4 regions of the Halomonas saccharevitans genome follow, and region 4 is predicted to be linked to each of the others. Evidence: riboswitches for the same ligand, from Rfam matches in the RefSeq annotation. Region 4 holds a riboswitch; each other region holds the start of a gene.
The links. Region 4 has a riboswitch for thiamine pyrophosphate ahead of RSO68_RS04080 (3-oxoacyl-ACP reductase). Riboswitches for the same ligand answer to the same signal wherever they lie in the genome.
Positions count from the first base shown of each region.

Region 1 (7,705 bases), on a different contig from region 4:
CGGGCTCAGCGGCCCGGCGCGTGCCTCACTCCGGCAGGTCGGTGACCGCGCCGGTGGAGGCCGAGCTCACCGTGCGGGCGTACTTCGACAGCACGCCGCGGGTGTAGCGCGGTGCCGGCTGGCGCCAGGCGGCGCGGCGGCGCGTCAGCTCCTCGTCGGAGAGCGCGATGTCGATGGTGTCGGCCTCGGCATCGATGGTGATCGCATCGCCGTCTTCCACCAGCGCCAGGGGGCCGCCGTCGAAGGCCTCAGGCGTGACGTGGCCTACCACGAAACCGTGACTGCCGCCTGAGAAGCGCCCGTCGGTGATCAGCGCCACTTCACTGCCGAGCCCGCGACCCATGATCGCCGAGGTGGGCGTGAGCATCTCGCGCATGCCGGGGCCGCCCTTGGGACCCTCATAGCGGATCACCACCACGTCGCCGGCCACCACGGTGCCGTCGTTGATGCGCGCCTGGGCCTCCTCCTCGGAGCCGAACACCCGGGCGCGGCCCGAGAAGCGCGTGCCCTCCTTGCCGGTGATCTTGGCCACCGAGCCTTCCGGGGCCAGGTTGCCGAAGAGGATGCGCAGGTGGCTCTCCGCCTTCACCGGGCGATCCAGCGGGGCGATGATCTGCTGGTCATCGGGATACGGCGCGACGTCGGCCAGGTTCTCGGCGAGCGTCTGGCCGGTCACGGTCAGGCAGTCGCCGTGCAAGAGGCCTGCGTCGAGCAGGATCTTCATCAGCGGCTGGATTCCGCCGATCGCCACCAGCTCGCTCATCATGTAGTGGCCGCTGGGGCGCAGGTCGGCGACCACCGGCACGCGCTTGCCGATGGCGGTGAAGTCGGCAAGCGACAGTTCGACGCCGATGGTGCGGGCCATGCCGATCAGGTGCAGCACGGCGTTGGTGGAGCCGCCCAGCGCGATCACCACGGTGATGGCGTTCTCGAAGGCCTGGCGCGTCATGATGTCGGAGGGCTTGATGTCGCGCTCGAGCAGCGCGAGCACCGCCTTGCCGGCGGCATGACAGTCGTCGCGCTTGTCGCGGGAGACGGCGTTCTGCGCCGAGCTGCCCGGCAGGCTCATGCCCAGCGCCTCGATGGCCGAGGCCATGGTGTTGGCGGTGTACATGCCACCGCAGGAGCCGGGACCGGGAATCGCCGTCTCCTCGATCTGCTTCACCTCGATCAGGTCCATGTCGCCGCGGGAGTGGGCGCCCATGGCCTCGAACACCGAGACGATGTCGGTGTGGCCCTCGCCCGGCAGGATGGTGCCGCCGTAGACGAAGACGCTGGGGCGATCGAGGCGCGCCAGCCCCATCAAACAGCCCGGCATGTTCTTGTCGCAGCCGCCGATGGCCACCAGGCCATCGAAGCCCTCACAGCCGGCCACCGTCTCGATGGAATCGGCGATCACCTCCCGGGACACCAGCGAGTACTTCATGCCCTCGGTGCCGTTGGCGATGCCGTCGGAGATGGTGATGGTGTTGAAGATCACCCCCTTGCCGCCGGCCGCATCGGCGCCGTCGCTGGCCCGGCGAGCCAGCTCGTCGATGTGGCTGTTGCAGGGGGTGAGGTTGCTCCAGGTCGAGGCGATGCCCACCTGGGGCTTGGCGAAGTCGGCGTCGGTGAAGCCCACCGCCCGGAGCATGGCGCGGCTGGCGGACTTGCCGACGCCGTCCACGACCGGGGCGGAATGGCGGCGACGGGGATCGTCAGGCGTGTCACTCATGGTCGGATATCCTCTTGTCGTATCGGGGTTCCCCCCGGGGGTGGTCATGGGGCTCGGCAGCGTCACTCGACGCGGCGAAGGACGAGGCCGGCCGCGCGAAGGCCACTTCGAACAGCCGAGGGTCATCGAAGTGGCGCCGGCCAACGAAAACGGTGGCATGGGTTCCCCACTGGCGCATGGCGCCGGGGCTCAGGATGCCCGATGGCCACAGCAGGAATCGCTCGAGGCGCCCAGTATGCGACACCAGACCCTCCGGACCATAGAGGCTGCGCCGTCCGCCCCCGGGCAGCGCCAGGGATCGCCGGCCATGGTCGGGCGGCGAGGACACCGCCTTGAGCGCGTAGCGGCGCGCCTCGGCTACGTCGACGCCGGGGTCCGCCACGCCCAGGTGCTCCACGTAATGGCTGACGGCGGCGACGCGCACCGCGAGCCGCTGCCCCGACGCCATGCGGGGAGCCTCGATGGGCGTCAGCGGCGCCTCGCGCAGGTCCGCGTCCGCGGCCACCGCGACGCGCTCGAGGGGCGGTACGGGAAAGAAGAGATGATAGCAGCCGCAGGGATGGATGCTGTCGTGGATCAGCGCTCGCCCCCGCTCGTCGAGGGTGACGCGCCACACCAGGCCATCGAGGCGGCCGCCGAGCAGGTCCAGCGCGCCCTGCCGTGGGCGCGCCGGGAACCACAGGGTGTAGACCAGCTGGGGCAGCAGCTCGCCCTCGAAGCGGGTATGGCTCAATCGCACGTCGGCCACGGGACGGTTGGTGTCGACGAGCGGCAAGGGGCCTTCGGGCCCGGCAAACCAGTAGGGCGCGCCGAACCGGTCGTCATGCCCCTGGGTCTCGACGAGAAACACCGGGGCATGATGCGCCGCCAGGCGCAGCAGCGCCTGGCGATCGAGCTCGACGAAGCCGAGCGGGCTTCGTGGCGCCTCGCGCAGCCACCGCGCCGCGACGGCGGCATCAAGGAGCTCGCCGGTGGGCGGCGCATAGCGCACCAGGGGCGCCTCGGCCGGCAGCGTCGCGAACGGTGCCTCGAAGGTGTCCAGATAGTCCGCCTTCCAGCGGTTGTAACCGAGGGCAAGACCGAGGCGCGTCAGGGGATAGAGCCCCAGTGCCCGGCGCCAGGTCAGGTAGTGGTCGGGGGCCTCGACCGCCGAGCGCAGCCGCTCGCGGGCCGGTCCGGCGCCCTGCTCGGCCAGCAGCTCACGCTCCATCAGGCGCGTGGCGCAGGCATTGAGGGCCGGGGCTGCGCCGGGAGTTGACGACAGCGCCTCCCGCTGGGACGCCGGCAGGTTGGCCGCCTCGATGGCGCGCGCCTCGCCGTCCAACTCGCGCATCCGGGTCACCCAGTCGGCGAAGGCCGCGGGGCTGTCGAGCTCGTCATCGAAGCTGGCCAGCAGGCGGTCGACACGCAGGTAGGGGAAGCCGGCGACCCGCGCCGCCCCGGCATCGGCCACCCCGGCCTCGGTCACGGCCGCATCGAAGGCCGCCAGCTGCACCAGGCAGCGGGTGTCGCGCGGGTCGCGGTCGGCCAGCTCCGCACGCCAATCGGGACCGGCGGCACAGCCCGCCAGCAGCCCGAACAGCACGAGCGCCCCTAGGCGCAGCGGTGACCAGACGGGCATGGGGCGTTTCCTCGAGAACGCGGATCGACCCTCTCAGGGTGGGCGCCCTCCCGCGAAGTGGCAACGTCTCAGGCAGCACGCGCCCTTCTCGCCGGCCGGAGCCCGGCGATCAGCAGGCTGACCAGGCTCGAGAGCAGCAGCGCGCCGAGAAACGGCGGCAGGGTCGGAATGCTGCCGGGGAAGCTCGCCGCCAGCACGCCGGCCGCGAGGCTGCCCTGGGCCACCCAGCCCGGCAGGATGGCGCCGAGCATGCCCGACACGCCGCCGGCCACCGCAGCGGTGGCGCTCATCCGCGACCAGAGGCCCAGCAGCACCGGCACCACGATGGCCGCGCAGAGCAGGTCGGCGATCAGGAACAGGCGCAGCACCGAGAGCCCCTGCAGCGCCACGATCACCACCGGCACCATCAGCGCCACGGTGGCCAGGCGCGCCGCGCCGATGGAGAGGCCGCGCCGACCGGACCCCGCCACCACCAGAGAGGCGATGCCGTTCTGCAGGGTATCCACGCTGGAGGCCACCAGGGTGACCGCCAGCACCAGCGCCGGCAGCGCCAGCCATCCCGGCGCCTCGGTGAGCAGCGCGAAGAAGGGAATCGGCGGTTCGCCCAGCGCCACGCCGGCCATGGCGGCCAGCATGCCGAGCCCGCCGATCACCATCACCACCAGCACGGTGATGCCGCCGCCGAGCCAGGCGCCGCGGCCCAGGGCACGGTCGTCCCGGGCCGCCCATACCCGCTGCCAGTAGCCCTGATGGAAGAGGTTCGCCGCCGTCACCGCGATCACCAGGGTTAGCGCCACGGCGAGGGCGTCACCGGCCGGGATCGACGGCAGGGCCGCCGCCACCGGCATCTCGGGCAGGCGCGCAAGCGCCACCCCGCCGACCAGCGCCAGCAGGGCGACCAGCAGCCAGGCCTGCCAGCGGTCGGTGGCAAGGCTCGCCCGCAGCCCGCCCACTGCCGTGTAGAGCAGCGTGGAGATCGCCACGCCGATCACCACCAGCGCCGGTGGCACCTCGGAGAGCAGCGCGGTGATGGCCCCGACGGCGGTCAGCTCCGCGGCCAGGAAGCAGGCCATGTAGAGCACGGAGACCAGCGACACCCAGCGCCGCACCCCGGCCCCGTAGCAGGCCTCGGCGAACTCGCCGATGCTGCGCCCCTCCGGCAGGTGGCGGCGGATCGCCGGGCCATAGAGTCCCAGCACGATGAACGGCAACGCCGAGCCGACGGCATAGCCGGCCAGCGCCAGCGGGCCGACGAAGGCGCCGATCTCGGGGGGCGCGAAGAGGATCCAGGCGCCCATCCCCGAGGCAAGGAAGGAGAGCCCCAGGGTCGAGGCACTCTGGGAGTTGCGCGCGGTGACGTAGTCGTCGAGGGGGCCATCGGCCCGGCGGGCCTTGAGGCCCAGGAAGGCAAAGCAAAGCAGCGCCGCGCCGAGCACGGCAGACGTCAGGACAGGCATGTCGCACTTCCTCCGCCGGTGTGAACCGGATCAGGTTCCAGGGTCAGCGCCATGCGCTCTCTCAGCCCCGGCCGACGCGTGCGGCGGCGAGACTCCCCTGGCGACAGTGAATGGATTGTGGGATCGCGTCTCAAGCCGGCGCCATAACGGCCGATAGACACAGGATCGAGGGGCATCATAACGTCGCCCCACCGTGACGACCACCCGTGCCGGAGCCCCGAGATGCCCTACACCGAAGCCAAGGAACACGCCCCCGGGCGCCTGCACGGGATCTTCGTCGATCCCTACAGCGCCTTCGACAACGCCGCCACCGAGCGCCTGCTGCACCTGCGCATGGCGAGCGAGGCGCTGATCCTGGCACCGATGCGCGAGGGCCGGCTGGTGCTGCGCGTCATCCACGGCTGGCAGAACGGCAGCTTCGAGCCCGCCGAGCTCTGCCACAGCGACCATCGACTGGACTCCTTGGCGGCGCTACGCCGGGTGACCGACGACTATCGCCAGGCCTTCGAGGGTGGGCAGCCGCTGCCGTGCGACGGCACCGGGCTCTTGGCCGATCCCCTGGCCCGGGCCATCGCCGCCGCCGAGGCCGAGGGCCAGGCCCTCGACGAGGAGACCCGCACTATCCCCGCGCGCTGGCCCGCCTTCCGACAGGGCCTGACCCTCTACACCTTCTTCAAGGTCTACCACCGCCTCACCTATAGCGAAGACGACGCCTACCGTTCGATCCTCTGCCAGACGCCCCAGGGGCCCCGCGAGATCCACGAGTTCCACCTCGAGGAGGGCGAGTTCGCCGTGGTGGCGCCCCGCGAGAATGAGGACGGCGACAGCGTGCTGCTGCTGCACGAGAGCCAGCTGACGCCGGTGCTGCAGCTATTGGAGGCGGGTCACGGCGCTTAACGCCGGAAGCACTCGCGGTAGTGCCAGGCGAGATAGTCGCGGTTGGGAAACGCCGAGACTGTGAGATCCAGCGGCTGGCCATCGAGATCGCACAGTTGGCGCTTGAGCCGCCCGCTTGCTCCGGTGCTCATCAGCTCCGGCGCGATGCGGATGCGCCCCTGATCATCGATGGCCAACAGGCCACCGTCGAAGGCGCGATCATGCAGGGCATTCAGGCACAGGCCATTGGCGGGATCCAGACGCGATGCGGGACGCGTGCGCCAGGGGACGATGTGGCTGGCCATCAGCAGGTCCTCGTGACGCAGTCCCGTGATGACACAGCGCGTGTCATAGCGAATCATCACGGCCTTGCGGAATAGCGACTGCCCCACCCGCTGTTTCTGAAGGCGCCTCACGTCCTGGCCGGAGTAGTCCGTCTCGCCCGACGATGGCTCGGCTGCGAATGCCGGATCCTCGTCGCTAACGAGCGTCCAGGCCTGCTCGCATTCGCTCGATACGGTTTCCGGGTCGGTGATGAAGCGCTGCCAGAGCACGCGATCCTTCTGCGAAGCGCCTGGGAGCCCCTTCTTGCCCAGCGCCAGCACCTCGGGGTCGAGGCTCGCATAGTTGGTGAGCTTCATCGCCACGGAGTTGGCCGAGCGCCCCAGGCGTTCGGCCAAACCAACGACTTCAGGGCGTCCACTGTGAAGCTGTCCAAACGTCAGTCGGCAGTAGAGCGATAGCGCCAGCAAACGCTCGTGATCCGTCCATGCCTTTCTTTCCGCTGCCATGCGGCCTCCGAATGTTGGATGCCAACAGCCTACGCCGGCGCATTCACGGCGACCACGTCGGTCGGATCACTTCTCCCGCGGCACCCGCCCCATCAGGTAGAACTCCTCGTTGGGCGGGGTGCCGGTCAGGGTGACCAGGCGATTGGAGAGGCCGAAGAAGGCGGTGATGGCGCCGATGTCCCAGATGTCGTCATGGGTGAAGCCGGCCGTTTTCAGGCGCGCCTCCCACTCGTCGGTGAGTTCCCCCACCTCCAGGCCGCAGTAGAGAGCGAAATCCAGCATCACGCGGTGGCGCTCGCTGATCGGCGCGGTGCGGTGATTGATGGCCACCTGGTCGGCAAGCAGCGGGTCCTTGCTGTAGATGCGCACCAGGGCGCCGTGGGCCACCACGCAGTAGAGGCAGCGATTGCGGGCGCTGGTAGCCACCACGATCATCTCCTTCTCGGCCTTGGTGAGGGTGTCGGACTCCCGCTCCATCAGGGCGTCGTGGTAGGCGAAGAAGGCCCGAAACTCGGCCGGACGGTGGGCCAGCATCAGGAAGACGTTGGGCACGAAGCCGGCCTTGTCCTGCACCGCCAGCATGGTGTCGCGGATGTCGTCGGGCAGGTCGTGGATCGATTCGGGGATGGGGAAACGGCTGATCGGTGCGGACATGGTGGCTCCTGGCGCTGTGGTTGTTGTTGTCCTGAAACTCCAGTTAACGTCAACGTAAACGCAGTGTCTACCCGTCCTTGGTGGCCCCAAGCGACAGCGGCCCCGCCTCTCTCGAGACGGGGCCGCCGATGGCCGTTGAGCGGGGTGCGGTCAGCCCAGCGAGATGGTGCTGTTGATGCCGCTGGAGACGTTCTCCGGCTCGAACCAGCGCGCGGTGACGGTCTTGGTCTGGGTCCAGAAGCTGATCGCCTGCTTGCCGTTGGGGCCCAGGTCGCCGAGCTTGGAGCCGCGTGAGCCGGTGAAGCTGAAGTAGGCGACCGGCACCGGGATCGGCACGTTGATGCCCACCTGGCCGACGTCGATGTCGCTCTCGAAGCGTCGCGCCACCCAACCGGAGTTGGTGAAGATCGAGGTGCCGTTGCCGTTGGGGTTGGCGTTGACGAACGCGATCGCCTCGTCGAGGGTCTCGACGCCGACCACGCAGAGCACCGGCCCGAAGATCTCCTCGCGGTAGATGGTCATCTCAGTGGTCACGTCGCTGAACAGGGTCGGGCCGACGAAGTTGCCGTTCGGATAGCCTTCCACCTCACAG
Region 1 is NZ_JAVXUR010000003.1:105,866-113,570, reverse strand. Features, by position in the region: gene ilvD (dihydroxy-acid dehydratase) at 26-1,714, opposite strand; gene RSO68_RS08560 (hypothetical protein) at 1,707-3,335, opposite strand; gene RSO68_RS08555 (sodium:solute symporter) at 3,404-4,792, opposite strand; TPP riboswitch at 4,782-4,901, opposite strand; gene RSO68_RS08550 (hypothetical protein) at 5,015-5,689, shown strand; gene RSO68_RS08545 (HNH endonuclease) at 5,686-6,459, opposite strand; gene RSO68_RS08540 (peroxidase-related enzyme) at 6,526-7,113, opposite strand; gene RSO68_RS08535 (CoA-acylating methylmalonate-semialdehyde dehydrogenase) at 7,264-7,705, opposite strand, start outside.
Region 1: linked by a shared signal. The riboswitch ahead of RSO68_RS08555 (sodium:solute symporter) and the one ahead of RSO68_RS04080 (3-oxoacyl-ACP reductase) in region 4 are both predicted to bind thiamine pyrophosphate.

Region 2 (7,705 bases), 170 kb from region 4:
CTGAAGCAGGTGGCGGGTTTCCTCGGCGATGCGTCCCTCCTCGTCGGTGGGTATGACCCACAGCTGGGGGGTGCGGCCGTCCTCGGCGAGATCGATGCGGCCCTCTCGGCCGCCCACGGTATCGGCATTGGCCCTGGCGTCCAGGCGCAGGCCGAAGTGGCGCAGCAGCTCGACCACCCGGGCACGCACCTCGCTGTCGTTCTCGCCGATGCCGCCGGTGAAGGCGATGCCATCCAGGCGCGGCAGGGCGCAGGTCAGTCCCGCCAGCGACTTGGCCAGGCGATAGCAGAATACCTCGATGGCAAGCTCGGCGCCCGCGTGGTGCTGGGCGGCGGCCTGGTGCAGGCGGCGCATGTCGTTGGAGAGCCCGGAGAGGCCCAACAGCCCGCTCTCCTTGTTGAGCAGGGTGTCGATGCGCTCGAGCGACCAGCCCAGCTGACGAGCCAGGTGGGCGTGCAGGCCGGGGTCCACGTCGCCGCTGCGGGTGCCCATCACCAGGCCCTCCAGCGGCGTCAGGCCCATGCTGGTGTCGACGCTCGTCCCCTGCCACACCGCGCAGGTGGAGCAGCCGTTGCCCAGGTGGGCAATGAGCCAGCCGCCATGACGGCGCTCGCTCAGGGTGTCGACCCGCGCGCTCACGTAGGCGTGGCTGCTGCCGTGAAAGCCGTAGCGGCGAATGCCGTGGCGACGATAGAGCGATTCCGGCAGCGCATAGCGATAGGCCCGCGGGGGCAGGGTCTGGTGAAAGGCGGTATCGAAGACCGCGACCTGGGGCAGGTCGGGGAACAGCGCCTGGGTGGCCTTGAGGCCCTCCAGGTTGGCCGGGTTGTGCAGCGGCGCCATGGCCACGGTGGCCTCGATGGCGCGCTTCGCGGCGGCATCGAGGCGGGTGGCGCGGGTGAAGCGCTCGCCGCCGTGGACGACGCGATGCCCCACCGCCACGGGATGCTGTCCCTCGAGACCCTCGAGGATCTCCGCCATGGCGTCGGCGTGGCCGGCCCCGTGCAGCGGCCGCGAGAACGAGCGGCCCTGGCTATCGACGCCCGTCAGGCGCGCATCCTCGCTGCCCAGGCGCTCGGCCAGGCCGGAGAGGCGGGGCGCGCCGGGCGAGGCGGGCACCAGGGCGTACTTGATCGACGAGGAACCGCAGTTGATGACCAGTACCGGGTCGTTCATGGCACATCCTTCTGTATCGAGTGGCGCGGGGCGTGCGATCGACTGTGAGCGCACGGGCACGGCGCCTTATTCTCGCGAAATTAACACGTTGCGAGGCGAGAAACAGTGACGTGGATCGCGAGACGGCGACGCAGGCGCTTCTCATTCTTTGCGTGACGCCGCTGCCGTCACCTCGAGGTGAGCATTGCACCTTGGTCTAAGCTGGGCCAGAATGAAGTCGTGTATGAAAACAGTGTTTTCTAACTGGAGGCCTGCCATGAAGACCCTTACGATCTCTGCGGTATCCGCGGCCCTGCTGCTGGCCGGCACCAGCGCCTTGGCTCAGAGCAGCGTCATGAACTACGACCCGAGCCCCTATCTGGGTGGCGATGCCCTGTTCTGGGAGCTGGATCCTGATCGCGGCTCCGGCAGCGCCGACAGCACCGGCCTGCGCCTGCGCGGCGGCGTGGCCTTCAACGACTACTTCGCCCTGGAAGGCCACCTCGGCGGCGGCGGTTCCGACGGTCCCGTCGAGCTCGACTACCTCGCCGGCGCCTACGCCAAGGGCATCCTGCCGATCACCCCGGACTTCCGCCTCTACGGTCTGGCCGGCTTCACCGAGGTGGATGTCGATATCGAGGAAGAGAGCGGTTTCTCCTGGGGCGGCGGCGCCGCGTTCGACGTGGCACCGAATCTGGCCCTCGGGGCCGACTACGTCCGCTACCTGGACGAATCGAGCTACACCTTCGATGCCGCGAGCGTCGGGATGACGTTCCACTTCTGATCGGGTGGCGACACGCCGCGTCTACGGTTCGCCACGACACCACGAAAAACGCCCCCGCCGGACAGCCGGCGGGGGCGTTCGAGTGTGTGAGGGGAGCCGGCGACCGTCCGGAACAGCGACAGTCGCGGCGTCGCGTCAGACTTCCTTGTAGAGCTCGGCGCCCTCCTGGCGGAACCGTTCGGCCTGCTCCTGCATGCCACGCTCTACCGTCTCTCGTTCTACCCACTCGGGGTCGCCGTCGAGGCCCTTCTCCTTGGCCTCGCGCTTCAAGAACGAATCGCGGACCTCCTGGCTGATCTTCATCGAGCAGAACTTCGGCCCGCACATGGAGCAGAAGTGCGCCACCTTGGCGGAGTCCTTGGGCAGGGTCTCGTCGTGGTACTCGCGGGCGGTATCCGGGTCTAGCCCTAAGTTGAACTGGTCCTCCCAGCGGAACTCGAAGCGCGCCTTGGAGAGCGCGTTGTCCCGGCGCTGGGCGGCCGGGTGCCCCTTGGCGAGGTCGGCGGCGTGGGCGGCGATCTTGTAGGTGATGATGCCGGTCTTGACGTCGTCCTTGTTGGGCAGGCCCAGGTGCTCCTTGGGCGTCACGTAGCAGAGCATGGCGCAGCCGTACCAGCCGATCATGGCAGCACCGATGCCGGAGGTGATGTGATCATAGCCCGGTGCGATGTCGGTGGTCAGCGGCCCCAGGGTGTAGAAGGGCGCCTCGTCGCACGCCTCGAGCTGCTTGTCCATGTTCTCCTTGATCAGGTGCATGGGCACGTGGCCCGGCCCCTCGATCATCACCTGGACGTCGTGCTGCCAGGCGATGCGGGTCAGCTCGCCCAGGGTCTCGAGCTCGGCGAACTGCGCCTCGTCGTTGGCGTCGGCCACCGAGCCCGGGCGCAGGCCGTCGCCCAGCGAGAAGGCGACGTCATACTGCTTGCAGATCTCGCAGATCTCCTCGAAGTGGGTGTAGAGGAAGCTCTCCTGGTGGTGGAAGAGGCACCACTTGGCCATGATCGACCCGCCCCGGGAGACGATGCCGGTGACACGCTTGGCGGTCAGCGGCACGTAGCGCAGCAGCACGCCGGCGTGGATGGTGAAGTAGTCCACGCCCTGCTCGGCCTGCTCGATCAGGGTGTCGCGGAACACCTCCCAGGTGAGGTCCTCGGCCACGCCGTTGACCTTTTCCAGCGCCTGGTAGATGGGCACGGTACCGATCGGCACCGGGGCGTTGCGGATGATCCACTCGCGGGTCTCGTGGATGTTCTGCCCGGTGGAGAGATCCATGATGGTGTCCGAGCCCCAGCGGATGCCCCAGGTCATCTTGTCGACCTCGTCCTCGATGGAGGAGGTGACCGCCGAGTTGCCGAGGTTGCCGTTGATCTTCACCAGGAAGTTGCGGCCGATGATCATCGGCTCGGTTTCCGGGTGGTTGATGTTGCAGGGGATGATCGCCCGACCCGCGGCGACCTCGTCGCGCACGAACTCCGGGGTGATCTCCTCCGGCAGGCGCGCGCCGAAGCCCTGGCCGGCGTGCTGGTGGCCGAGGATGCGCTCGACCTCCGCAGTACCCAGCGCCTGGCGGCGCTGATTCTCGCGAATGGCGATGAATTCCATCTCCGGGGTGACGATGCCCTGGCGGGCGTAGTGGAGCTGGGTGACGTTCACGGCCTTGCCATCTTTTGAACGGCGTGCCCGACGGGGCGTGCGGGTCAGATCGAAACGCAGGTTGGCAAGCATCGGGTCGTTGGCCCGGCGCCGGCCGTAGTCGGAGGTCGGGCCGTCGAGGCGCTCGGTGTCGCCGCGTTCCTCGATCCAGTCGCGGCGCAGCTCGGCAAGGCCCCGGCGCAGGTCGATCTCGGCCTCGGGGTCGGTGTAGGGGCCGGAGGTGTCGTAGACCAGCAGCGGCGGGTTGGCCTCGTCCTCACCGGAGGTCCTGGTCGGCGAGAGACTGATCTCGCGGAACGGCACCCGGATGTCCGGGCGCGAGCCCTCCACGTAGATCTTGCGCGAGCCGGGCAGCGGCTTTACGGCGGCCTCGTCGACGCGGGCGCTCTCGGCGAGGAAATGGGCGGTCTTGCTCATGGTGTTCTCCCTTGGATTGTCGGGGTCTTGTTCAGGGAGGACACAGGCGGGAAGGACAGGGGCCACGGTGCCGGGGCGTGCGGCCTGTCGCTTGATCCCTACGCTGGTCCTAGCCAGTTCAGGTTCAACGGGATCCATGCTGGCAAGCGCATGGTCTCAGCCGTCATCAACGGCGCCCCGTCAAGCGTTGGTGGTCGGGCAATCTCGCGATTCCCCTTCTATCCCGTGGGTGGGCGGCCTGACCAGAACCAGCCCGGGATGACAGCTGGGGCCAGCTCAGAGGCGCTGGTCGAGCCCCATCTGCCAGAAGTCGATCTCGAGCCGGGTGGCGTCGCGGAACACCGCGGTAAGCTCGGCGAAGCGCGCCGGCGTCACCTCCGCCAGGCGGGCGTCGAGCCAGGCGCGCTCGTCCGCCATGGCCTGCTGAAACGCCTCGCTCTCGTACATGGCGATCCAGGCGTCATAGGGATTCGCGTCGCCGCGCACCGTGGTGGCGCGGCCGTTGAGCCACTGGGCGATCTCGCCGTAGCCGACCAGGCAGGGGGCCAGCGCCACGTGCAGGTCGAGCAGGTCGCCGCGGTGGCCGGTATCCAGCACGTAGCGGGTGTAGGCCAGCGTCGCGCGGGCCTCGGGCAGGCGCGAAAGGTCCTGCTCCGAGATGCCCCAGGCGCGGCAGTAGTCCACGTGCAGCCCCAGCTCGACGTCGAGGATGGTCTTCAAGCCGTCGAAGGCGTGACGTAGCTCGCCGAGGTCGCGGCTCTTGTAGGCGGCCAGGGCATAGGCCCGGGCGAAATGGATCAGGAACAGGTAGTCCTGCTGGAGGTAGTGGCGAAAGGCGCCTTCCTCGAGGGTGGCGTCGCCGAGCCGGCGAACGAAGTCGTGCTCGATGTAGGCGCGCCAGTCGTCCTGGCAGGCCGCGGTGAGATCGTCGAATCGGTAGCCCATCTTGTCTCCGGTCTGAGGGCGATCCGGAAGCGGGGCGGGAGAGGGTGACCGGGGAAGGTGCCGAGATGGCGCTGGTCACCGCTTGATTCCTACGCCGGTACTAGCCGGATCAGGTTCACGGGACCAGCGCTCGGTGTCTCGAGTCTGTTGCGACAGACTCTCGATACCCTGCGCCATCTCAGCCGGCTCTACCGGCACCCCGTCAAGCGAAGCCTTGACTGTAGCATTCTGGCGGAGATTTACCAGCCTGCCTGCGGTGGGAGTCGGCTACTGCCGAATGGCTTCCAGCTCGAGGATCAGCTCCACCTCGTCGCCGACCAGGCCGTTGTCGACCCCGTAGGTCATTCCCCAGTCGCTGCGCTGGAGGGTGGTGCGTGCCGACAGCCCCAGGGTGTGCTGCTCGTGGCCGAAGGGGTAGGTCGCGGCCTTGTTGAGCGTGACCTCCAGAGTCACCGGGTGGGTCTCGCCCAGCAGGGTCAGATCGCCCTCGAGAGTGCCCTGGCGGTCGCTGTGCGTCTCGAGGCCGGTGGCCTCGAAGACGATGGTCGGGTAACGCCCCGCGTCGAGGAAGTCATCGCTGCGCAGGTGGTCGTCGCGATCGTCGTGATTGGTGAAGGCGCTGTCGGCCGTGATTTCGACCCTGCCGGAGTGCAGCCGCTGCGTCTGCTCGTCATAGACGAATTCGCCACGACCCTCCAGGAACATGCCGAGGGTATCCGCGTAGCCGATGTGTTCGGTCAGAAAGCCGATGGAGAAGTGGTCGGGATCGATCTCGTAGGTATGTGGCTCGGCGCTGGCCATGGGCGTCGTGAGGACGCCCAGCGTCAGGACCAGTCCGGTAGCGATCGGCAGGGGGGAGCAGGGTGTCGGGTGGCGAGGCGTGGGCATGGGGGCATCCTCCGGGGGGCTAGGGTCAGGGATCAGGGGCACGGGGTCTTGCCGTCCTGTGGCCATCACGCCGAGGCGCGGCGATACAGCCAGCGTATATCGGTGATGAACGACCAGCTGAGGGCCAAAAGCGCACTGCCCGCCAGCCAGCTCGCCGCTGTGGTGCCGGTCACGGGCAGCAGGGCGATCATCAGGGCGGCCACCTGCCAGACGCATACCGCCTTGCGGCGGCGACTCTCCGGCAGCGGTTCGGTCAGCCAGGTCATCCTGAGCCCGGCAATAACGAAAGCGTAGCGCATGGCGCCGATGGCCAGGACCCAAGGGCCTGCCTTGTCGAGCAGCAGTAGCGCCAGGCACAGCACGAGGATGAAGAAGGCATCGAGCTCCATGTCGAACCGGGCGCCGAAGTCGCTCTGGGTGGACGTGCGCCGGGCGACCCAGCCATCCACGCCGTCCAGCAGCAGGGCCAGCAGGGCCAGGATGGCGAGGGGAAACGCGGAGCGGGCCAGCAGATCCGGATCGGCCAGGGTGCCGGCCAGCAGGGCGACGATAGCGCCTCGCCCCAGGGTGACGCGGTTGGCCCAGCCCAGTTCACGCCAGTGGGCGGGCAGGTTCGCCAGGACTAGCCCGGCCATGATGAGGTAGCAGACCATCGCCAACAGTGGGACCGGCAGGCTCGCCTCTAGCCAGCCAGTGAGCAGTGAGGCCGGAATCACCAGGCCCAGGGCCCCTGTTCCAAGGTCACGAGCGATCGTCATAGGCGCCTCTATCGCGGCATGATGCGGTCGATAAATGACGATACTGCATTGTTCATCGGCGTGCTAGTGTATCAATATTGTAGAAGTTTAGGGCGTGTCGCCATGCGCGATACCGGCCCGGGGCAGGTGGCCAGCACGGGGCCCCTGGATTGTATCCCGTAACACCCGCCGAATATTGCCAAAGGGATCTTGCCATGCCACACGAGACCGCTACCGCCTTCTGGACCCTGGCTCCCGGCCAGGGGGCCCTGCGAGAGGAGGTTCTGGCCAGGCCCGGCCCCGGCGAGGTGGCCGTTCGCACCCTCTATAGCGGCATCAGCCGAGGCACCGAGGCGCTGGTCTTCGGGGGGCGGGTGCCGGAAAGCGAATGGCAGCGCATGCGTGCCCCCTTCCAGGCAGGCGACTTCCCCGGGCCGGTCAAGTACGGCTACATCAACGTGGGTGTCGTCGAAGCCGGGGAGCCCTCCCTGATCGGTCGCGAGGTGTTTTGCCTCTATCCCCACCAGGATCGCTTCGTGGTGTCGGCGGATGCCGTGACGCCGCTGCCGGACGGCCTGCCGGCGGCGCGAGCCGTGCTCGCGGCCAACATGGAGACGGCCATCAATGCGGTCTGGGATGCCGCCCCCGGGGTGGGAGACCGGATCGCCGTGGTCGGCGCCGGCGTGGTCGGCGCCCTGGCGGCCTGGTTATGTGCCGCGATGCCGGGCACTCGGGTGCAGCTGGTGGACGTGATGCCGGGCCGTTACGCCCTGGCCGAGGCCCTGGGGCTCGAGCTCTCGCTCCCGGACTCGGCTCGGCGCGAGAACGACCTGGTGATTCATGCCAGCGGTCGGGCCGAGGGGCTGCGCCTGGCCCTTTCCCTTGCCGGTTCCCGGGCGAAAGTGGTGGAGATGAGCTGGTTCGGCAGTGCCCAGGTCGCGCTGCCGCTGGGCGAGGCCTTCCACTCGCGGCGCCTGACGCTGCAGGCGAGCCAGGTCGGGCACCTGCCCCCCGAGCGCGCGGCCCGCTGGGATTATCGTCGCCGCCTGGCCCTGGCCCTGGACCTGTTGGACGACCCGCGCCTCGACGCCCTGATCAGCGGCGAGAGCGACTTTCACGAGCTGCC
Region 2 is NZ_JAVXUR010000001.1:1,043,042-1,050,746, reverse strand. Features, by position in the region: gene RSO68_RS04865 (acetate/propionate family kinase) at 1-1,176, opposite strand, end outside; gene RSO68_RS04860 (outer membrane beta-barrel protein) at 1,433-1,939, shown strand; gene thiC (phosphomethylpyrimidine synthase ThiC) at 2,075-4,009, opposite strand; TPP riboswitch at 4,088-4,199, opposite strand; gene tenA (thiaminase II) at 4,286-4,954, opposite strand; TPP riboswitch at 5,024-5,166, opposite strand; gene RSO68_RS04845 (YceI family protein) at 5,222-5,842, opposite strand; gene RSO68_RS04840 (CDP-alcohol phosphatidyltransferase family protein) at 5,908-6,600, opposite strand; gene RSO68_RS04835 (zinc-dependent alcohol dehydrogenase) at 6,795-7,705, shown strand, end outside.
Region 2: linked by a shared signal. The riboswitch ahead of thiC (phosphomethylpyrimidine synthase ThiC) and the one ahead of RSO68_RS04080 (3-oxoacyl-ACP reductase) in region 4 are both predicted to bind thiamine pyrophosphate.

Region 3 (7,705 bases), on a different contig from region 4:
GCCGAGTGCGCCATGACGCCGAGCAGGGTATCCATGGCGTAGCCCCGCCCGCTGAGTAGCGAGACCAGGGTGGCCATCAGCAGCGAGACCACCAGCACGCCGGCGAAGATGGAGGTGGAGAGTAGTAGCGATAGCGCCACGCCAAGGATGGCGGCGTGGGCGGTGGCATCGCCGAAGTAGGCCATGCGCCGCCATACCACGAAGCAGCCCAGCGGTGCGGCGGCGAGCGCCACGCCGAGGCCGGCCAGGGTGGCGCGAACCATGAAGTCGTCGAGCATCAGGGGGTGGCCTCCAGATGACTGGCGCCGGCTGCCGACGGTGCGGGCGGGTTGGCAGGGGCATCGTGATGTGAGTGGTCGTGATGATGGCGATAGAACGCCAAGGTGTCGGCGGTGTCGGCGCCAAACAGCTCCCGGTAGGCCGGTGAGGAGATCACCCGCTCGGGGGTACCCTGGCAGCAAACGTGGCGGTTCAGGCACACCACGCGATCCGAGGCGCGCATCACCACGTGCAGCTCGTGGCTGACCATCAGCACCGCGCAGCCCAGTTCGCGACGCACGCTCTCGATCTGGCGATAGAAGTCGGCCGTGCCGCGGTGATCGAGGCCCTGGGTGGCCTCGTCGAGCAGCAGCAGGTCGGGCTGCTCCAGCAGCGCCCGGGCGAGCAGGATGCGCTGGAACTGCCCGCCCGAGAGGTCCGTCACCTGCTGTCGGCTCAGCCCGGGAACACCGGCCTGTTCCAGAGCCTGGCGTACCGCCTGCTTGGGGTGGCGACGCGGCAGGTTCAGGAAGCGGGTGACCGTCATCGGCAGGGTGGCATCGATAGCCAGCCGCTGGGGCACGTAGCCGATGGTGAGGCCCGGCTGGCGCACGAGCTGGCCGCGAGTGGGTTGCACGGCGCCGATGATGGCCCGCAGCAGGGTCGACTTGCCGGAGCCGTTGGGACCGACCAGGGTGACGATCTCACCGCGGTCGAGGCGTAGATCGATGCCCTCGAGCACGGTTCGCCCGCCGAGGGCGACGTGCAGATCGTTGAGCGAGAGCAGCGGCATGGTGACCCTCCGGTGTAGTCGTCCTGGTGTTCGAAGCCATTGAAGTCGGATGGAGTTGACACGACCGTTAATGTTATAACATAACACTTTGTGCCACAATCGCTCGTTCACTGCCTGCACGTGTCCTGGATACGGAGAGGAATGATGAGGAACAAGCTACTACGTCCGCTTTGCCTGCCCTGGCTGCTAGCACCCGCCGTCGCGGTTGCCGAAGTGCCCGCTGTGGCCGTGGACATCCCGCCGGTCCACTCGCTGGTCGACCGGGTGATGGGAAAGTTGGGCTCGCCCGACCTGGTGATCCAGCCGGGCGCCTCCCCGCACGGCTACTCCATGCGGCCCTCGGAAGCCGAGGCGTTGGCCAATGCAGACATCGTCTTCTGGGTCAGCGACGACCTGACGCCGTGGCTGGCTCGGGCGCAAGATTCGTTGGCCGACGAGGCGCTGAAGGTGGAGCTGATGCAGACGCCGGGCACTCGCCGCCTTGCGTACCGTCAAGGCGCCACGTTCGAGGCGCACGACCATGGCCACGACGACCACGGGCACGACGATCAGGCGCATGACGATCAGGCTCACGACCAGGGTCACGGTCATGCCCACGACGGCGTGGACCCCCATGGCTGGCTCGATCCGGTGAATGCCCAGGCCTGGCTCGAGGCCATCGCCGGGTCGCTGGCCGATCTCGACCCCGGCAACGCCGACACCTATCGTCGGAATGCGGCCGAGGGGCAGGCCGAGCTGGAGGCCCTGATCGACGAACTGGACGACCACCTCGCGGATGACCGTGGAACGCGTTTCATCGTCTTCCACGATGCCTATCAGTACTTCGAGAACCGCTTCGACGTGCCGGCGGCCGGGGCAATCTCCCTGGGCGATGCCTCCGACCCGAGCCCGGCACGCGTCCGCGAGATCCAGGAACGCGTCGCCGAGCTCGGTGTGCAATGCGTGTTCCGCGAGCCGCAATACAACCCGGCGCTGGTCGAGAGCGTGTTCGAGGGCACCGAGGTCGAGACCTCGATCGTCATCGATCCCCTGGGCGTCGATCTGCCGCTCGGGGCCGGCCTCTATTCACAGCTGCTGCGTGGGCTGGCCGAGGGCGTGACGCGCTGCGCCGCCAACGAGGTATCGCCCAGCGACCACAGTCATGATCACGACCACGACCATGCGCACGACCATGATGAGGACGTCTACGCCGGGTATTTCGAGGACAGCCAGATCGAGGACCGGTCACTGTCAGACTGGGCAGGCGACTGGCAGTCGCTCTACCCCTACCTGCAGGATGGCACCCTCGATGAGGTGCAGGCCCACAAGGCAGAGCGGAGCGCCGAGAAAACGGCCGAAGAGATCAAGCAGTACTACGACAGGGGCTATCGGACTGACGTCGATCGCCTCGTGATCGACGGGAATTCCGTCACCTTCCACGAGAATGGCCAGGCGAGGTCCGGCGACTACGCGTACGACGGCTACGAGGTTCTGACCTACGCAGCCGGCAATCGAGGCGTGAGATACGTCTTCGAGCTCGAAGCCGGCGGCGATGCGCTACCGCGCTATATCCAGTTCAGCGACCATGCTATCACCCCGACCGACGCGGACCACTTCCACCTCTACTGTGGTGACGATCGTGAGGCACTGCTGGAGGAGGTCGTGCACTGGCCGACCTACTATCCCTCGCACCTGGACGGTGACGGCATCGTGCGGGACATGCTGGCGCACTGATTTGCCTGCCCCTCGTCACGACGACGCCCCTCCCCGAGAGGGGCGTCATGCTGAAGGGGCACATCATCATATGGGGTGCGTCGTCAGCGGCGCGGGAAGGCGCGGGCGGCGGCCTCGGGGTCCGGGGTGCCGCAGATGGCGGAGATCACCGCCAGGCCACCGGCGCCCGCCTGGCGCACCGCCTCGGCATGCTCGACCTTGAGCCCGCCGATGGCCACGCTCGGCAGCGGGCTCGCCGCCACCAGGGCGGCCAGGCCGTCGAAGCCCAGCGGCTCGGCGTGGTCGTGCTTGCTGGGGGTGGCGAACACCGGACCCAGGCCGAGGTAGTCCAGGGCGCTCGTGTCGAGGCGGGCGAGCTGCTCGTGGGTCTGCACCGAGAGCCCTAGGATCGCCTGGGGGCCGAGTGCGGCCCGGGCCCGGGCCACGTCGCCGTCGTCCTGGCCGATGTGCAGCCCGTCGGCACCCGAGGCGAGCGCCACCTCCAGCCGGTCGTTGATGATCAGCGCCACGCCGGTGCCCTCGAGCGCCGCCTTGAGGCGGCGGGCCTGGTCGATCATCTCGGCATCAGTGGCGTGCTTGTCCCGCAGCTGCACCAGGGTCACGCCGCCCCGGACCGCGGCGACCACGGTCTCCTCCAGGCCATGATCGGCGCAGAGTCCGCCGTCGGTGACGAGATAGAGCGAGAGATCAGGGTGCATCGGCAACCTCCAGTTGGGCCCGCTCGGTGAGGGCCTCGGTATCCAGGTGATAGAGGGCATCGAGGAAGGCGACCGCGAAGCTGCCGGGGCCGCGTGCCACCTCGCCGGCGAGCTCGCCGGCCACGGCGTAGCCGGCCAGCGCCGCCGTCGTCGCCTCGAAGGAGTCGTCGGCGCCGGCCAGGAAGGCCGCCACCACGCCGGTCAGCGCGCAGCCCAGGGTGGTGACTCGGGGCATCAGCGGGTGGCCGCCGTGCACCCGGGCGAGTCGCCGGCCGTCGGTGACCAGGTCCACCTCGCCGGTGACGGCCACCACGCCGCCGGTGCGCTCGGCCAGGCGACGGGCGGCCGCGAGGGCCGCCTCGGCGGGGTCGGTGCTGTCCACGCCGCGTCCGCCGCCGGCGCCGCCCGCCAGGGCGATGATCTCCGAGGCGTTGCCGCGGATCACGGTCGGCGAGAGCGCCAGCAGTCGCGCGCCGGTCTCGCGGCGATAGCGCGTGGCGCCCACCGCCACCGGATCCAGCACCCAGGGGCGCCCCGTCTCTCCGGCCGCCAGCGCGGCGGCCTCCATGGCCTCGACCCAGTGGGGCGAGAGGGTGCCGATGTTGATCGTCAGGGCGCCGGCCAGAGCGGTGAACTCGGCGGCCTCCTCGCGGGCGTGGACCATGGCCGGCGAGGCGCCGATCGCCAGCAGCACGTTGGCCATGCTGTTCATGGCGACATGGTTGGTGATGTTGTGGACCAGCGGGCGGATCTCGCGCACCCGGGCCAGGTGCGCGGCGGGATCGATGTGGTGCATGGGGCCTCCCCGGCGGGGGAGGTGCAGGTCGACGGGAGGCCGGCGCTGCACGACTCCCTACGCCGGCATTGTCCGGGTCAGGTTCCAAGGGTGCATCTCAGCTGCGGCCTGCTCGCCGCGGCGCCCCCGTCGTCAGGCCCCACTATCCTTGTCGTCCGCGCGACTGTAAAGGCCGCGCATCAGGCCAGCAGCTGAATGCCGGCCAGGGTGATCAGGCTGGCCAGGGTCAGGCTGTAGAGGGCCTCCATGACCTCATGCTGCCGGCTCATGCCCGGCGTCATCAGCACCAGGCCCGACGCCCCCAGGGCGACCACTTCGAGGGGCACGGCTACCGGCTGCCAGCCGATCAGCAGCGCGCCGAGGATCAGCAGCAGCAGGCCCGCGACGATCAGTTGGCCGGCCTGTCGCGGGCTCACCGGGATGGCATTCTGGGTGATCGTTTGCATGGTCGTGTCTCCTGGGGGTGGCCGGGCCGAACATCGGCCCCAGCCCCCCTGACGCTACGGGGGGCGTCTTAACGACCGCTTAAGAAGAGATGACCAGTGCGTGTCAGGGGGCGTTCGCGCGTCAGGCGGCTCGGTCGAGCCAGCGCTGGGCCGACCTTCGGGCGTGCTGCAGCTCCCTGCACCAGCTCAGCCGCCCGGCCGCCCGGCGAATGCCCGCACGGCGCAGCTTGACGAGGATCCGTGTCGGCAGGCCGACCAGCACCAGGGCGACCCCCTCACGGTGCATCGTGTCGATCAGCGCCTTTAGAGCGACGATGGCGGTGCCATCCATGCTCGGCACGTCGTGCATGTCGAGAATGACCACCCGCACCTTCGGGTCCACCCGGTGCAGCGAGGTGAGCGCCTTCTCGGCGGCGCCGAAGAACAGCGGACCATTGATGTCGTAGAGGGCGATCTCGTCGGGTAGTACGCCGATGCTGGCATGGGGCTCGCCGTCGACGCGCTGGGTCTCGGTCAGCAGCGCCATGCGCCGGATGAACAGCGCGGCGGCGAGCCCCATGCCCATGGCCACCGCCAGCACCATGTCGAAGAGCACGGTCAGGGTGAAGCAGGTCACGAGAATGGCCACGTCCCCCGGCGGGGCCGAGCGCAGGGTGTGCAGAACGTGTCGGGCCTCGCTCATGTTCCAGGCGACGATGAACAGCAGCGCCGCCAGGGCGGCCATCGGCACCCGTCCCAGCAGGTCCGCCAGGGCCACTACCGCCAGCAGCACCGCCAGGGCGTGGACCACCGCCGCGATCGGCGAGCGGGCGCCGCTTCTGATGCTGGTGGCGGTGCGGGCGATGGCCGCCGTGGCGGTGATGCCGCCGAACAGTGGCGCTACGAGGTTGCCGAGCCCCTGGCCGATCAGCTCGGCGTTGGGGTCGTGCCGGGTCCGGGTCAGACCATCCGAGACCACCGCGCACAGCAGCGACTCGATCGCCCCCAGCAGGGCGATGGCGAAGGCAGGGCCCAGCAGGGCGCGAATCAGCGCGAAATCCACCGCCAGCGGCTCGCCATCCGCACCGGGCAGCCGCCAGGGCGCGATGAAGCTCGGTGCGATGGGAGGAATGCCGCTGCCCGTCTCGCCCTGGGCCTCCCAGGTGAAGCGTGAGGCGATGGTCTCCACCTCCGCGCCCGACCCGGCCAGCCAGTGGTTGATGGCGAAGGCGGCCAGGGCACCGGCGACCAGGCCCACCAGCGGCGCGGGCAGCGGCAGCCCCAGGCGCGGCCAGAGCAGCATGACCCCCAGGGCGAAGAGGCCGACCCCCAGCTCGATAGGCTCCACGGTCGGCAACGAGATCGCGATCTGCCCGAGGTTGTCGATGAAATGCTCGCCCAGCTGGCCGACCTCGAGGCCCAGGAAATCGGGCAGCTGAAGCACCGCGATCACCACCGCGATCCCCGCCGTGAAGCCGAGTACCACCGGGTAGGGCACGTACTGGATCAGGCGACCCATGCCGGTGATGCCGAGGACGACCAGGATCATGCCGGCCATCATCGAGGCGATCAGCAGGCCGCCCAGTCCGTACTGCTGGACGATGGGGAAGAGGATGACCACGAAGGCCGCCGTCGGGCCCGAGACATTGAAGCGTGAGCCGCCGGTCAGCGCGATGAGCACGCCGGCGACGATCGCGGTGTAGAGCCCGTGCTGGGGAGGAACGCCGGTCGCGATCGCCAGCGCCATGGAGAGAGGCACGGCCACGGTGCCGACGGTCAGTCCGGCCAGGATGTCGCGGCGCAGGTCGTCCAGGCCGTAGCCGTCTCGCCAGGCCGCGCGCAGGCCGGTAGCGATGCCGGGAAGGGACGGTCGGTGGCGTGCCATGCTGAGGATCCTCCTTGAAGGTCGAGCCGATCAGGCATGTTAACGACATTAACATGTCATTAGCATTGTCGACAAAGGCGTCAGCGCCGTTGCCCCGCAAGGCGGCGAGCATTAACATTTGATGGTAATGCTCTGGAGAATTGTCATGGAAAAGAAGACGGCACGCCTGACCCTGCTGATCGACCCGCACAAGAAGCGCGCCTTCGAGCAGCTGTGTGCGGCCCAGGACCTGACGCCTTCCCAGGTGGTGAGGCAGTTGATCCGCGACTATCTGAGCGATCATGACGTGGCCTACGAGACGCGTCCTGACCTGGCCGGGCGCGCGTCCGAGAAGACCTGAGGCCCCGACCAGCGGCACCTCGATCGACCGTCGTCGTGGGCTCGGCGCCGCCAGCGACCCAGGGCGGCGGCGTTACGTCCCGCCTTGCGTTCTCGGCAGCGTAACCGTGACGCTCAGGCCGCCGCCCGGGGCGTCGCCGAGCCGCAGCCGGCCGTGGTGGCGCTGCAGCAGGCGGTCGACGATGGAGAGCCCCAGGCCGGCCCCGGCGCCCGGGCCGCCACGGTGGAAGCGTTCCAGCACCTGATGGCGTTCGTTTGCCGGGATGCCGGGTCCCTGATCCTCCACGTCGATCGTCACGGCGTCATGCTCGGCGGTGAGCACGATGCGGATCAGGGCCCCTGTCGGCGAGTGCTGCAGGGCGTTGCCGACCAGGTTCTGCAGCAGTGTATCGATGGCGCCGGGCTCCACCTCCAGCCGCCAGTCCGACGCCTCGTTGGCCTCCAGCTGCAGCTCCTGGCGACCCTCCACGGCCAGCGGCATCAGCTTGGCCAGCGCCTCGCGCACCTCGGGCAGCAGCGCGATCTCGCGCCCCTGGCCATTGCCCTCCTGCTCGGGCTCGAGGCGGGCCAGGGTGAGCAGCTGCGAGACCATCCGCGTGGCGCGGGCCACGCCGCCGCGCAGCTTGTCCAGCGCCTCGCGACGATCCTCGGGATCGTCGGCGGCCAGGGCGTTCTGGGCGTGCAGGTCGAGCACGGCCAGCGGCGTGCGCAGTTCATGGGCGGCGTCGGCGATGAAGCGCTGCTCCCGGGCGCGCAGGGTGCGGATCCGCTCGAGCAGCCGGTTGAGGGCGCCGGCGA
Region 3 is NZ_JAVXUR010000002.1:458,364-466,068, forward strand. Features, by position in the region: gene RSO68_RS07575 (metal ABC transporter permease) at 1-278, opposite strand, end outside; gene RSO68_RS07580 (metal ABC transporter ATP-binding protein) at 278-1,051, opposite strand; gene RSO68_RS07585 (metal ABC transporter solute-binding protein, Zn/Mn family) at 1,196-2,764, shown strand; gene thiE (thiamine phosphate synthase) at 2,848-3,462, opposite strand; gene thiM (hydroxyethylthiazole kinase) at 3,452-4,258, opposite strand; TPP riboswitch at 4,296-4,396, opposite strand; gene RSO68_RS07600 (hypothetical protein) at 4,438-4,704, opposite strand; gene dauA (C4-dicarboxylic acid transporter DauA) at 4,826-6,568, opposite strand; gene RSO68_RS07610 (CopG family transcriptional regulator) at 6,714-6,908, shown strand; gene RSO68_RS07615 (ATP-binding protein) at 6,981-7,705, opposite strand, start outside.
Region 3: linked by a shared signal. The riboswitch ahead of thiM (hydroxyethylthiazole kinase) and the one ahead of RSO68_RS04080 (3-oxoacyl-ACP reductase) in region 4 are both predicted to bind thiamine pyrophosphate.

Region 4 (7,705 bases):
GATATGCGCTGGCCCGCCGGTTTTCAAGCGACGGGCAAGCATAGCCCCGGCTACTGACGATAGCGCGACAGGAAGCGCGCGAAGCGGTCCAGGGCATCCTCCAGCTGGTCGGCCCAGGGCAGGGTGACGATGCGCACATGATCGGGCTCGGGCCAGTTGAAGGCCGTGCCCTGGACCAGCAGGATCTTCTCCTGCAGCAGCAGGTCGAGCACCAGCTGCTGGTCGTCCTGGATGTTGAAGACCTTGGGGTCGAGCCGCGGAAAGGCGTAGAGCGCCCCCTTGGGCCGGGTGCAGCTGACGCCGGGAATGGCGTTGAGCTTCTCGACGGTGATGTCGCGCTGGGCGAGCAGGCGGCCGCCGGGCAGGATCAGGTCGTTGATCGACTGGTAGCCGCCCAGCGCCGTCTGGATGGCGTGCTGGGCCGGCACGTTGGCACACAGCCGCATCGAGGCCAGCATGGTCAGCCCCTGGATGAAGTCGGCGGCGCGCTGCTTGGCGAGGTTCCCCGAGAGGATCATCCAGCCGCTGCGAAAGCCGGCGCAGCGATAGCTCTTGGAGAGCCCGTTCATGGTTACCACCAGCTGGTCTTCACCGGCCAGCGCCCCGGTGGAGACGTGCTCGACCCCGTCGTAGAGGATCTTGTCGTAGATCTCGTCGGAGAACACCACCAGGTCGTGCTCCCGGGCGATCTCCAGAAGCTCGCGCACCACCGCCGGCGGGTAGACGGCGCCGGTGGGGTTGTTCGGGTTGATGATCACGATAGCGCGGGTGTGGGCGGTCACCTTGGCGCGGATGTCATCCATGTCCGGCGCCCAGTCGGCCTGCTCGTCGCACCGGTAGTGCACGGCGTGGCCGCCCGAGAGGTGAGCGGCGGCGGTCCACAGCGGGTAGTCGGGGGCCGGGATCAGCACCTCGTCGCCGTCGTTGAGCAGCGCCTGAAACGCCATCACGATCAGCTCCGAGACGCCGTTGCCGATGTAGATGTCCTCGATGCCGACGCCGGGAATCTCCTTGCGCTGGCACTCCTGCATGATCGCCTTGCGCGCCGAGTAGAGCCCCTTGGAATCGCAATACCCCTGGGCGGTGGAGAGGTTGCGCATCACGTCCTGGAGGATCTCCTCCGGTGCCTCGAAGCCGAACGGCGCGGGGTTGCCGATATTCAGCTTGAGGATGCGCTGGCCTTCTTCCTCCAGCCGCTTGGCGTGCTCGAGCACCGGGCCGCGGATGTCGTAGCAGACGTTCTCGAGCTTGTGCGATTTCCTGATCGGGGGAGTATCCATGGGCGCTGAATCCAGTGATGTCCGTGTGCCGCCTTGGGCGGCGGTCGTTGTTCGTCGGCGTCGCGTGATTATGCGGGTTCGGCGTCGTCGCCACCATCCTTGGAGGGCTGCTCGTCCAGGGTCCGTTCGTCCGGGGCCCGTTCTTCAGCAGCGAGCTCGTCGGGTTCCGGCGCGACCGGGATGTCCGCCGGCGTTTCCAGGGTCAGGCGACCGAGCTTGCCGTCGCGCAGCTCGTGGAGCAGCACCTCCGCGCCGCGGTGCAGGTCGATCTCGCCGCCAGCGCGCAGGCCGCCGCGCTTGGCGGCGATCTCGCTGAGGATGGCATGGCCGTCGTAGCCGCTCAGGGCCAGCAGATCGACCCGCACGGGGCCGTCGGCATCCACCTGGTCGGCATCGGGATGCGCCGTGTAGGCCGGCAGCGCCTTGAGTTTGTAGCGCGCGGTGAGCGCCTCGGGATAGCGCCGGGCCAGCTCGGCGGCGGCGACCACTGCCACGTCGACATAGTCGATGGCGGTGTCGCGAATGGCCCCGCTGGCGGCCAGGCGGTGGGCGCTCGCCTGATCCTCGATCTTCGGCCACAGCACGCCGGGGGTGTCGATCAGCGCCACGCGGCCGCCGATGCGCACCTTCTGCTGGCGCTTGGTGACGGCGGGCTCGTTGCCGGTCTTGGCGATGGTGCGCCCGGCCAGGCCGTTGATCAGGGTCGACTTGCCGACGTTGGGGATTCCCATGACCATCACCCGCACGTCGCGGTCGGCGCGCACCTGGCCGGCCAGTTCGTGACACAGCTTGGGAATGCGCTTGAGCTCGCGGGCCTGGGTGGTGGTCACCGCCAGGGCCCGGGTATCCGCCTGGGCGTCGAAGAAGGCCGTCCACTCGCGGGTGCGCTCGGGGTCGGCCAGATCGGCCCGCGAGAGAATCTTGAGCACCGGCTTGTGGCGCGTCAGCTCGGCGAGCATGGGGTTGGCGCTGGAGTAGGGCAGCCGGGCGTCGAGCACCTCGATCACCACGTCGATCTCCGGCAGCGCCTCGAGGATCTGCCGGCGCGCCTTGTTCATGTGTCCCGGAAACCAGCCGAGCATCGAGCCTCTCCTGCGTGAGCGTGAATAAAAACGGCCGTCATCATAGCAGATGGACGGCCGTCTCCGGGCAGGGCAGTCGCGGGTCTCGCGGCTACTCGCCGGCGTGGAACTCGATCGCTACCGAGTTGATGCAGTAGCGAAGCCCGGTGGTCTCCGGCGGACCGTCGGGGAACACGTGGCCGAGGTGGGCGTCGCAGCGGGCGCAGGTCACCTCGGTGCGCTGCATGCCGTGGCTGGTGTCGGTCTGCTCCTCGACGCATTTGTCGGTGAAGGGACGATCGAAGCTCGGCCAGCCGCAGCCGGCCTCGAACTTGTGCTCGTTCTCGAACAGCGGGGCGTTGCAGCACACGCAGTGATAGATGCCGTGCTCATCGCTCACGTGGTATTTCCCGCTGAAGGGGGCCTCCGTGCCCTTCTCGCGGGTGACGCGGTACTGCTCGGGCGTCAGCTGCTCACGCCACTCGGCGTCGCTCTTTTCGATCTTGCTGCGCATGGGCTATCTCCTCTTTGCGTCGTGGCGCCGGCGGCGGGCTCGGCGTCCTGCTGCCATTCTGACATCTAGCAGGGTGGGGGTTTCCAGTGGCGGGCCGTGACAGGTCACGCGATATCAACGAGCGACGAGAGGTGCTTGACAGCTTTCGGGGTCGTCGGTATTATTCGCCGCACCTCGACGAGCGAGCCAATGCGTCCCATTCGTCTAGTGGTCCAGGACACCGCCCTTTCACGGCGGTAACAGGGGTTCGAACCCCCTATGGGACGCCACTCGATTCGTTAAGGTACCGGAGTGCGGGAATAGCTCAGCGGTAGAGCATCGCCTTGCCAAGGCGAGGGTCGGGAGTTCGAATCTCCTTTCCCGCTCCAGTTTGAAGGTACAATTTGCGTCCCATTCGTCTAGTGGTCCAGGACACCGCCCTTTCACGGCGGTAACAGGGGTTCGAACCCCCTATGGGACGCCACCTTCGACTTCCGGTGGTAACACAGTGCGAGAAGGCCAAGCGGGAATAGCTCAGTGGTAGAGCATCGCCTTGCCAAGGCGAGGGTCGGGAGTTCGAATCTCCTTTCCCGCTCCAAGAGTGTGGTAAACGAGCCAAGGCTCGGGTCAGGATCTGGAACGCCAGCCCGGTCGAATCTCCTTTCCCGCTCCATGCGTCCCATTCGTCTAGTGGCCTAGGACACCGCCCTTTCACGGCGGTAACAGGGGTTCGAACCCCCTATGGGACGCCACTTCGCACAAGCACGACCTATAGATTAGCGGGAATAGCTCAGCGGTAGAGCATCGCCTTGCCAAGGCGAGGGTCGGGAGTTCGAATCTCCTTTCCCGCTCCAATCTTGTATTACCCTCCCAGATGTCGATCATGAGCTAAGGCGCTAGCCTGGCTGATGACACTTCGTCGCGTCTCGCTTTTGCTCCAACCGATCCCAGTATCTCCCCGGTCAGGCCAAGGCTCGTATCCTGAGTCGGAACGCCAGCCCGGCTGTTTCTGCTTTCCCGAATGCGCTAAGGTGGCTCGAGACACGGGGTGCGGCCGCGGCCGCTGAGATAATACCCGTCGAACCTGATCCAGTTCACACTGGCGAAGGGATGTCGGCCGGCTCCAGCGCGGCGTCCTTTGCCGCGTATCAAGGAGTTTTCATGGCCGTCTTCTCTCTCCCCATCGACCAGCAGGTCGTGCTCATCACCGGTGGCGCTCGTGGTCTCGGCGCCCACCTGACACGCGCCTTCCTCGATCAGGGCGCCCGCGTGGTGGTCAACTACTACCGGAGCCGCGAGGCCGCCGAGGCGCTGGTGAAGGAGGCGCCGCAGCGGGCGCTGGCCGTCCAGGCCGACGTGCGAGACGCCGACGCGATCAGGGCGCTGTTCGAGCAGGCGTGCGGCCATTTCGGCGCCCCGATCAGCACCGTGGTCAATAATGCCCTGCCGGAGTTCACCTTCAACGGCGACGCGCGCCCCGACGCCGATGCCCTGGACTGGGCGCACCTCCAGCAGCAGCTCGAGGGCGTCAACCGGGGCGCGCTGAACACCATCCAGGCGGCGCTTGCCGGCATGCGCGAGCAGGGTGGCGGGCGCATCATCAACGTCGGCACCAATCTCTTCCAGAACCCCGTCGTGCCCTATCACGACTACACCGCCGGCAAGGCCGCGCTGCTCTCGCTGACCCGCACGCTCTCCAACGACCTGGGGCCCGACGGCATCACCGTGAACATGGTCTCCGGCGGGCTGTTGCGCACCACCGATGCGTCCAGCGCGACCCCGGAGGCGGTCTTCGACCTGATCGCGCAGAATACTCCGCTGCGCCGGGTGACCACGCCGGAGGAGTTCGCCGACGCGGCGCTGTTCTTCGCCTCGCCCTGGGCGAGGGCGGTCACCGGCCAGAACCTGATCGTCGACGGCGGACTGGTGAAGGGATGATGAGGCCGCGCAACCCCGACGAGAGACTGCACCTCAACCTGTTCGTGATGGGCTGTGGCCACCATCGCGCGGCCTGGCGCCATCCCGACTCCAGCGCCGAACGGCTCGGCGACATCGCCTACTACGAGTCGCTGGCCCGCACCGCCGAGCGCGGCAAGCTCGACGCGGTGTTCTTCGCCGACGGCATGAGCGCCGGCAGCGTGGAGGACGGCTTCAACTGGCACCTCGAACCGCTGACCGCGCTCTCCGCCATGAGCCGGGCCACCCGGCACATCGGCCTGATCAGCACGCTCTCGAGCACCTTCTACACGCCTTTCCACGCGGCCCGGCTGGTGGGCTCGCTGGATCACATCTCCGGCGGGCGCGTGGGCTGGAACGTGGTGACCTCGATGTTCGACAGCGAGGCGCGCAATCACGGCTACCCGGCCATGCCGGCCCATGCCGAGCGCTATGCGCGCGCCGAGGAGTTCGTGCAGACGGTGCTGGCGCTGTGGGACAGCTGGTCCGACGACGCCATCGAGCGCGACCGCCAGGGCCGCTACGCTGATCCGGACAAGGTGCGCCGGATCGACCACCACGGCGAGCACTTCCTGGTCGACGGGCCCCTGAACCTGCCGCGCCCGCCCCAGGGCCATCCGGTGCTGGTGCAGGCGGGCGCCTCCTCCCAGGGGCGCGACCTGGCGGCGCGCTACGCCGAGGCGATCTACGCGGTCGCCTACGACCTGGAAACCGCCCAGGGCTACTACCGGGACATCAAGGATCGGGTGGCGGCGGCCGGGCGCAGCGCGCCGGTGCCGATCCTGCCGGGGCTCGTCACCTATGTGGGCTCCACCATGGAGGAGGCCCGGGCCAAGCAGCGGGCGCTGGATGAGTGCCTGCCGGTGGCGGCCTCGCTGCGCCAGCTGGAACTCTTCATCGAGCAGGACTGCAGCGACTGGGCGCTCGATGCGCCGGTGCCGTCGCTGCCGCCGCTCGCCGAGTTCCGCGGCCCCCAGGGGCGCTACGCCACCATCCTGCGTATCATCGAGACCGAGCGGCCGACCCTGCGCCAGCTGCTCGGGCGCCTCGCCGCCGGCGGCGGCCACTGCACCATGATCGGCACCCCGGAGAGCATCGCCGACGAGATGGAACGCTGGTTCCGCGGCCGCGGCGCGGACGGCTTCAACCTGATGCCGCCGTCGCTGCCCGGCGGGATCGATGACTTCGTCGACCAGGTAGTGCCGGAACTGCAGCGCCGCGGGCTGTTCCGCGAGGCGTACACCACCACCACGCTGCGCGGCCACTTCGGCCTCGAACGCCCGGAGGGGCGACACTCTTAGCGCTATCAGTAGCGAGCCCCAGAACGCGAAACGCCCCTCCGTGAGGGGCGTTTTCGTGTCGCTCATGAATAGGGCGGCCGGCCGGCGCTCAGCCCTCGAAGCGTCGCGCGCCGGCGCTCAGCACCGCGAAGTCGAAGCGCTGCTTGGCCGGCAGCAGCGCCAGCAGTGCCAGGCCCGTCACGACCGGCATGAAGGTGGCGAGCAGGAAGGACTCCATCAGGGTGGTCAGGGCGTCGCCCGGCGCCGGGAAGAGGGTGAGGCCGGCGACCAGGCCGCTGAGGGTGGCCAGCACCGCGGCGCGCCCGTCGAAGCGGCGGTTGAACAGCCCGAAGAACACCGGGAAGGCCGCCGCGCAGCACAGCAGGTCGGCCAGCAGGAAGAGATACAGCACGCTGTAGCCCTGGGCGGCCACGAATGTCACCGGCAGTGCCAGCAGCAGGATCAGCCAGCGCGACAGGCGCATCAGCCGCGGGCCGCTGGCGCCGGGCAGCAGGCGCCCGCCGTCCACGGCGATCATGCTCGAGGCGGCGCTGATGGTGGTGTCGGCGCTGCTCATCACCAGCGCCAGGCCCAGGAAGATCAGCCCCACCGCGAACCAGCCCGGGATGTCGGCGAGCAGCACGCTGAACAGCGCGACCGAGCCGTCGCCGGGCAGCCCCAGTCCCACGAACGCCAGGCCGAACAGGCCCATCACGAAGATCATCGGCGCGCTCAGAAGGCCGCCGAGCAGGAAGCCCAGGCTTACGGCGCGGTTGCTCTGGGCGGCATAGACGCGCTGCCAGTTGCCCTGGTAGAAGAGCCCGGTCAGCATCACGGCCAAAAAGAAGGTGAGGCCGGCCTTGAGGCCGCCCAGGTCGGTGACGTCCAGCAGCTGCGGCGCCGTCGCCTCGAGCCCGGCGAGGGTGGGTTCGAGGCCGCCGGCGGCCTGCCAGCCGACGATTAGCAGCACTGCGAGCAGCGGCAGGATCACGATCATCTGCACCTTGTCGGTGAAGATCGAGGCGCGCAGGCCACCGTAGAGGGTGTAGAGCAGGGTGGCGGCCATCACCACCGAGCTGGTCGCCCAGAGCGGGACCGGCGCCAGCAGCCCGACCATCTTGGCGATGGCGGTGATCCCCGCGGCCAGCGAGATGAAGAGATAGAACAGCATGATCACCAGGGTGAAGGCGTACATGGGGCGCCCGTAGCGGCTCATCACGAATTCGGTGAGCGAGTGACCGCCCGGCGAGAGCTGGCGCAGGCGCCGCCCCAGCGGAATCATCACCAGCCTGGGGGCCAGCGAACCGAGCGCATAGCCGGCGATGGCGCCCAGGCCCCCCCAGGTGGCCGCCTGGGCGGGGCCGAACAGGATCCAGGTGCCCAGCGTCGAGGCCATCAGGGTCAGCACCGTGGCGGTGGCGCTCTGGCTGTTGCGGGCGATGATGAAGTCTTCGAGGCTCTCGTGGTGGCGGCGGGCATAGAGCAGGCCCGGCACGGCAAAGAGCGCCGCGAAGGCGATGAGCCACCAGAAGGCGTGGGCGGTCGACAGCATGACGTTCTCCCTAGCATGGAATGGCCCGGCGTGATGCCGAGCGTCGCTACGAGAGGACGCGGTTGCGTTGGGTGAGAAGCGTG
Region 4 is NZ_JAVXUR010000001.1:875,713-883,417, reverse strand. Features, by position in the region: gene RSO68_RS04125 (pyridoxal phosphate-dependent aminotransferase) at 51-1,280, opposite strand; gene ylqF (ribosome biogenesis GTPase YlqF) at 1,349-2,362, opposite strand; gene msrB (peptide-methionine (R)-S-oxide reductase MsrB) at 2,454-2,855, opposite strand; tRNA gene RSO68_RS04110 (tRNA-Glu) at 3,049-3,124, shown strand; tRNA gene RSO68_RS04105 (tRNA-Gly) at 3,149-3,223, shown strand; tRNA gene RSO68_RS04100 (tRNA-Glu) at 3,243-3,318, shown strand; tRNA gene RSO68_RS04095 (tRNA-Gly) at 3,358-3,432, shown strand; tRNA gene RSO68_RS04090 (tRNA-Glu) at 3,511-3,586, shown strand; tRNA gene RSO68_RS04085 (tRNA-Gly) at 3,614-3,688, shown strand; TPP riboswitch at 3,869-3,962, shown strand; gene RSO68_RS04080 (3-oxoacyl-ACP reductase) at 3,996-4,772, shown strand; gene RSO68_RS04075 (LLM class flavin-dependent oxidoreductase) at 4,769-6,091, shown strand; gene RSO68_RS04070 (sodium:solute symporter family transporter) at 6,180-7,622, opposite strand.